DNA from 2 places in the Streptomyces sp. NPDC016562 genome. Region 2 is predicted to be linked to the other one. Evidence: riboswitches for the same ligand, from Rfam matches in the RefSeq annotation. Region 2 holds a riboswitch; the other holds the start of a gene.
What was found. Region 2 has a riboswitch for cyclic di-AMP ahead of ACF059_RS11580 (peptidoglycan DD-metalloendopeptidase family protein). Riboswitches for the same ligand answer to the same signal wherever they lie in the genome.

Region 1: another riboswitch for cyclic di-AMP. It lies ahead of ACF059_RS08555 (M23 family metallopeptidase); the one in region 2 lies ahead of ACF059_RS11580 (peptidoglycan DD-metalloendopeptidase family protein).

The regions. Positions count from the first base shown of each region.
Region 1 covers NZ_JBIBRZ010000002.1:119,374-122,589, forward strand. Annotated here, with positions in the region: gene ACF059_RS08550 (M16 family metallopeptidase) at 1-1,263, shown strand, start outside; cyclic di-AMP (ydaO/yuaA leader) riboswitch at 1,525-1,684, shown strand; gene ACF059_RS08555 (M23 family metallopeptidase) at 1,697-2,497, shown strand; gene ACF059_RS08560 (GntR family transcriptional regulator) at 2,693-3,216, shown strand, end outside.
Region 2 covers NZ_JBIBRZ010000002.1:837,024-840,239, reverse strand. Annotated here, with positions in the region: gene ACF059_RS11585 (SGNH/GDSL hydrolase family protein) at 1-540, opposite strand, end outside; gene ACF059_RS11580 (peptidoglycan DD-metalloendopeptidase family protein) at 702-1,664, opposite strand; cyclic di-AMP (ydaO/yuaA leader) riboswitch at 1,670-1,876, opposite strand; gene ACF059_RS11575 (tyrosine-protein phosphatase) at 2,182-2,973, shown strand; gene ACF059_RS11570 (aspartate aminotransferase family protein) at 3,001-3,216, opposite strand, start outside.

The sequences.
Region 1 (3,216 bases), 720 kb from region 2:
CGGCCGGGCCAGCAGGTGATCGCGGTCGAGATCAACCTCGCCGCCCCGCTGGACGCCGAACCCGAGGGCCTGGACGGCGTGTCGACCATCATGGCGCGCGCGTTCTCCGAGGGCACCGACAAGCACTCCGCCGAGGAGTTCGCGGCCGAGCTGGAGCGCTGCGGCGCCACCCTCGACGCGCACGCCGACCACCCGGGCATCCGGGTCTCCCTGGAGGTCCCGGCGTCCCGGCTGCCCAAGGCGCTGGGCCTGCTCTCCGAGGCACTCGCCGCCCCCGCCTTCGCCGACGCCGAGATCGACCGGCTGGTGCGCAACCGGCTCGACGAGATCCCGCACGAGCTGGCCAACCCCCAGCGGCGCGCCGCCAAGCAGCTCTCCAAGGAGCTCTTCCCGGCGTCCCTGCGGATGTCCCGCCCGCGGCAGGGCACCGAGGAGACGGTCGCCCGCATCGACTCCGCGGCCGTGCGCGCCTTCTACGAGGCCCACGTACGCCCCGCCACCGCCACGGCCGTGGTCGTCGGCGACCTGACCGGCATCGACCTCGACGCCGTCCTGGCGGACACCCTCGGCAGCTGGACGGGCGGCACCGCCGAACCGCTCCCGGCGCCGTCCGTGACCGCCGACGACACCGGCAGGGTGGTCATCGTGGACCGGCCCGGCTCGGTCCAGACCCAGCTGCTGATCGGCCGCATCGGCCCGGACCGGCACGACCGCGTCTGGGCGGCGCAGGTGCTCGGTACGTACTGCCTGGGCGGCACCCTCACCTCCCGCCTGGACGCGGTGCTGCGCGAGGAGAAGGGGTACACCTACGGCGTGCGCGCCTTCGCCCAGGTGCTGCGCTCCACGGCCGACGGCAAGGGCGCCTCGATGCTCGCCATCAGCGGCTCGGTGGACACCCCGAACACCGGACCGGCGCTGGAGGACCTCTGGACGGTGCTGCGCACCCTCGCGGAGGGCGGTCTGACCGACGCCGAACGGGACGTCGCCGTGCAGAACTTGGTGGGCGTGGCCCCGCTGAAGTTCGAGACGGCCGCCTCGGTGGCCGGCACGCTCGCCGACCAGGTGGAGCAGGAGCTGCCGGACGACTACCAGGCCCAGTTGTACGCACAGCTGGCCGAAACCGGCACGGTGGAGGCGACTTCGGCGGTCGTGAAGGCCTTCCCGGCGGACCGGCTGGTCACCATCCTGGTGGGCGACGCGGCGCAGATCGAGGAGCCGGTACGGGCACTCGGGATCGGCGAGGTCACCGTCGTCACCGACTGACGACCTGACGACGGCGGCTGACGACCTGACGACGGCCACCTGACCGTCGGCTGACGCCTCATCGGGCGATCGGTGTCTCAGGTGCGAGGGGCTCTGGCGGGACTTATCCCGCCAGAGCCCTTTTGTCCGTTTGGTGGTGAGGTTGCTTTTATGTGGTGTGGCGTACGCAACAAAAAGCCGCGTCTGTTTGGCGATTGACTGATGATCCGCCTAGCGTCGTCCGTGCTGTCCGTCAGTTGTGCCCGCCGCACCCGCGGCACCGGACAGCGATCGCCGAGTCCCCGTCAGGCGCGAGCCTGGGGAGCCGGGGACCCACATGTGTCCCTGGGGTGAATCGGGCCGCCTCGCCAGAGGAGGCCCGTAGGAGACCTTCCTGCTCCGAACCCGTCAGCTAACCCGGTAGGCGAGAAGGAAGGAAAGGATCCAACCCTCCATGGCGTTTGGCAGTCGTCCCGCTGGTTCCGGCAAGCACCGCGGATCCAGCCGCCTGAGCCGTAAGACCGCCGGTTACGCCGGCATCGCCGCGATCGCCACCACGGGCGTCGTCGGCTCCCTCGCCGCCCCGGCCTTCGCCGCGGACAACCACAGCAGCTCCGCCCCGGAGAACGGGCTGGGCGCCGTCGTCGTCGCCGAGGACCTCGCGGGTGACATCGCGGACCAGGCCGCGTCCCAGCAGCGCGCCGCCGACCACGCCGCCGCCAAGGCGCAGGCCGAGGCCGACGCCAAGCAGCGGGCCGCCGAGGCCAAGCGCCTCGCCGAGGCCAAGGCGAAGGCCGAGCGCGAGGCCGCCGAGCGCGCGGCCCGCGAGGAGGAGCGCAAGCGCCTCAACACCTTCGTCGCCCCGATCGAGGGCTCGTACGTGAGCACGCAGTACCACGCGGGCGGCGGCATGTGGTCCTCCGGCAGCCACACCGGCATCGACCTGCACGCCTCCTCCGGCACCTCGGTCCACGCGGTGGGCGTCGGTGTCGTGGTCGAGGCGGGCTGGGGCGGCGCGTACGGCAACAACGTCGTGATCAAGCACAACGACGGCACCTACACGCAGTACGGGCACATGAACTCGCTGAGCGTCTCCGTCGGCCAGCAGGTCACCGCCGGCCAGGTGATCGGCCTGTCGGGCTCCACCGGCAACTCCAGCGGCCCGCACCTGCACTTCGAGGCCCGCACCGGCTCGCAGTACGGCTCGGACATCGACCCGATCGCCTACATGCGTTCGCACGGCGTCGATCTCTGATCCGTCGTCCCGCACCTTTCACCGAAGACCCCGGCTCCCCGAGCCGGGGTCTTCGTGTGTCCGCCCGGATCCGCCCCCTGTGAATGTTTCGTATTTCCGGCCGCTCTCGGAAATGATCGTGTGTTGCAATAGAGTCGCAGCACGCGCACGTGCGCGCATTGAGGCTGGCAGTCGGAAATAGGCGGAGGTTCGGTCTTGCGTATTCCTGCGCACGCAGTATGCACAGCAATCCGCGATGACATCGTCTCCGGTGTCTTCGAACCGGGGAGTCGGCTGACCGAGGAGGTGCTGGCCCGCCGGTACGGAGTCTCGCGCGTCCCGGTCCGCGAGGCGCTGCGGACCCTGGAGTCCGAGGGGTTCGTGACGACGCGGCGCCACGCGGGGGCCTGCGTCGCCGAGCCGACCGAGCAGGAGGCGGCCGACCTGCTGGAGCTGCGGATGCTCCTGGAGCCCCTGGCGGCGGCCCGGGCGGCCCGGCGGCGCACCGAGGCGCACCTCAAGGTGCTGCGTGGGCTGGTCAGACTGGGTCAGGAACGGGCCAGGCGGGGCCAGGGAGAGGACCTGAGGTCCCTGGGCGGCTGGTTCCACGAGACGCTCGCCCAGTCCTCGGGCAGCCCCGGGCTGATCGCGCTGCTCACCCAGATGCGGCACAAGATCGCGTGGATGTACGTGGTGGAGGCGCCCCTGCGGCCCGTGGAGTCCTGGGCGGAGCACGGTGC
Region 2 (3,216 bases):
CCGGTCGGTGTCCCAGGCCCGCCGGTCCTGTACGGACCTCAGCGACCAGAGGTCCAGGACCGGGCAGTCGTAGCGGTCGGCGATGGCCCGCACGTGGGCGCTGTACGTCGCCACCTTGCCGCGGAGGTGCTTGAGCACCGGCACCCCGCGGGTGTCGAAGCCAGTGGTGATCATGACCTGGCCGACGGCCCCCGCGAGGTCGGCCACGGCCGCCTCGAACCGCTCCGCCACGTCGTCCGGGTCGCTGCCGGGCCGGATGATGTCGTTGCCGCCCGCGCAGAAGGTGACCAGATCGGGCGCCAGGGCCTTGGCCCTCGGGACCTGGTCGGCCACGATCTGGTCGAGGAGCTTTCCGCGCACCGCGAGATTCGCATACCGGAAGTCGTGCTCTTCGCGCTGGTCGGCCAGGAGCACGGCGAGCCGGTCCGCCCAGCCGAGAAATGAATCCCCGGGTCCCGGGTCCCCCACGCCCTCGGTGAAGCTGTCCCCGATCGCCGCGTACGAGCCGATGGTCTTGAGTTTCGTCGTCGTCGCTGCCACGGGTCCATCCTTCACTCCCGCTACCAACCTACGCCAACGTAATGAGGGGTTGACGGGCCGTGATCTATACCACCCGGGGGTTAAGGAATAGGTACACACGAGGCCGGGACCCCCCTCGGGTCCCGGCCTCCTGTGCGTCCGTGCCGCGGTGGCGGCTGCCGTCAGAGGCTGGCGCCCTTCGAGCGGAGGTAGGCGATGGGGTCGATGTCGGAGCCGTAGGAGGGGCCCGTACGGATCTCGAAGTGGAGGTGGGGGCCGGTCGAATTGCCGGTGGAGCCCGAGAGGCCGATGCTCTGGCCCGCCGTGACGCTCTGGCCGGCCGTGACGGAGAGCTGGGAAAGGTGGCCGTACTGGGAGTAGTTGCCGTCGGCGTGGCGGATGATGACCTCGTTGCCGTACGCGCCGGCCCAGCCCGCGGAGACCACGGTGCCCGCGCCGACCGCCTTGACGGTGGTGCCGGAGCTCGCGATGAAGTCCACGCCGGTGTGGTAGCCGGAGGACCACATGCTGCCCGCGACCTTGTACTGGGTGGAGATCCCGCCGCTCACCGGCGCCACGAAGGAGGAGGCGGACTGCGGCTGCGCGGCCGGCGCCTCGGGGGCGGTCTCCTGCTGCGCCGGGGCGGGCTTGGCGGCCCGCTCGGGAGCGGGCTTCGACACCGGCTTGGTGGCCGGCTTCGACGCGGGCTTCGCGGGGGCCTTCGGGGCGGGGGCGGCCGCGGCCGCGTCGCCCGCACCGCCGAGGTGAAGCTTCAGGCCCGGGTGGATCAGCGACGGGTCGCTGCCGACCGCCTCACGGTTGTCGGCGTAGAGCTGCTCCCAGCCGCCCGGCAGGTGGCGCTCGGCGGCGATCACGGAGAGGCAGTCGCCCGGGACGACCGTGTACACGCCCGGCGCGGCGGCCGCGGCCTGCGGCGAGACCGGAACCTGCGGTGCCGCGACGGGCGCCCCTGCGGTCACGGCGGTGACGGCGGTCGTCGTGGCGGCGGCCGGAGCGCCGGCGGCCTGAGCACCGGCGGCGCCCATCAGCGGCAGCGCGAGAGCCGCGCCACCGGTGCCGGCGACGGCGAAACCGCGCGATATCGAGAGGGACTTGGGACGGCGGTGCTTACCCTTTGCAGGCATGGCGCATTTCCTCTCCGGTGCCTGCGAGGTGAGCTGTCGGGTTCGGACTGGAGATGTCCGGCCGCACATGAACGGACCATGTACGGCTTCACCCCAAGCCGTCCCGGGTCCGAAGATCCGGGACAGCGGCTTACCTGGTTCCCCCGCTCCTGCCGCGCGTGAATAGTCGGGTGCGGTTTCCGGGCGGCGGCAGGATTCGGCGATCCACCCGGATCGGTCGCGAACGTAATCCCAAAGGGCCACGCGGAACAAGCCATGAATTCCCTGACGGAATAACAGGGATGAGGGACCGCCGGAATTCCGGTCACCCTCCGTCCATTCCGCCCCGCCAACAACCGCTCCGACGCGGTCATTCGGCTTTAGCGATCAGGCACTCACGGTCACCGTATGATCTGGCTCACGGGGACGCGGCCGATCTCGCCTCCGCTGATGGCAAGTTATCGCCAAGTAGTGTAATTCGGACAGAGCACCCCAGCCGGCGAGCATCCAGTCGGCGCGACGAAGCGGAGGAGTTCCCTTGACCCAGCAGATACAGGAGCCGGAGTTGTCCGGAGTGCGCAATTTCCGCGATGTGGGCGGATTGCCGACCTCCGACGGGCGAAGGGTCAAGGCGGGGCGACTGTTCCGAAGTGGACATCTCGCCCATGCCACGGAAACCGATACAGAATTCCTCGGCTCGCTCGGACTCCACACCGTCTTCGACTTCCGCAACAACGCCGACCACGCGCTGGAGGGCCCGGACGTGGACCTGCCGGGGGTGCGGAACGTCAACATCCCGCTCTCGGATCCGGCCGACGGCCGCGAGTTCTGGAAGATGGTCCGCGACGGCGACCTCGACCAGCTCCGCGCGGTCCTCGGCGACGGGCAGGCCGCGGCGCGGATGACCCAGTCGTACCGCGTGATGATCAAGCACCGGACCGCCGAGCACAGCCGCGTCCTGCACGCCCTCGCCGAGGACAGCGTCCCGGCCCTCATGCACTGCGCCGCCGGCAAGGACCGGGCGGGCCTGTCGATCGCCGTCACCCTGCTCGCACTGCGCGTCGAGCGCGAGGCGATCGTCGCGGACTACCTGGAGTCGAACGCCCCGCACCGCCGCTACCGGGTCCGGCGCGGCGACGGGTCCTCCGGGTCCCGCTCCCCCGAGGTGATGGAGCTGCTGGCCCCGCTCTTCGACGCCCGCGCCGAGTACCTGCTCGCGGCCTTCGAGACCATCGACGAGGCCTGGGGCGGTGTGGACCGCTACCTGTCGCAGGGCCTCGGGCTCACGCCCGAGACCCTGGACCGCCTCCGCGAGCAGCTGCTCGACTGATCTGATGATCTGCGCTCAAGCAGGCGGTCAGCGGTTGGCGACCGCCTGCTTCACGAGCGTCCTGCCGAAGTCCCACATCAGCCCGGACCCGCCGTGCGCCTCGTCCATCACCTCACGGAAGGCGCCGACGAACCGGTCGACGTCCTGCTCGTCCACGATCAGGGGCGGAATCAGCTTGATCACCTCCAACTGGTCCCCGGAGACCTGGGTGAGGATGCGGTGCTTCTGGAGCAGCGGCACGAC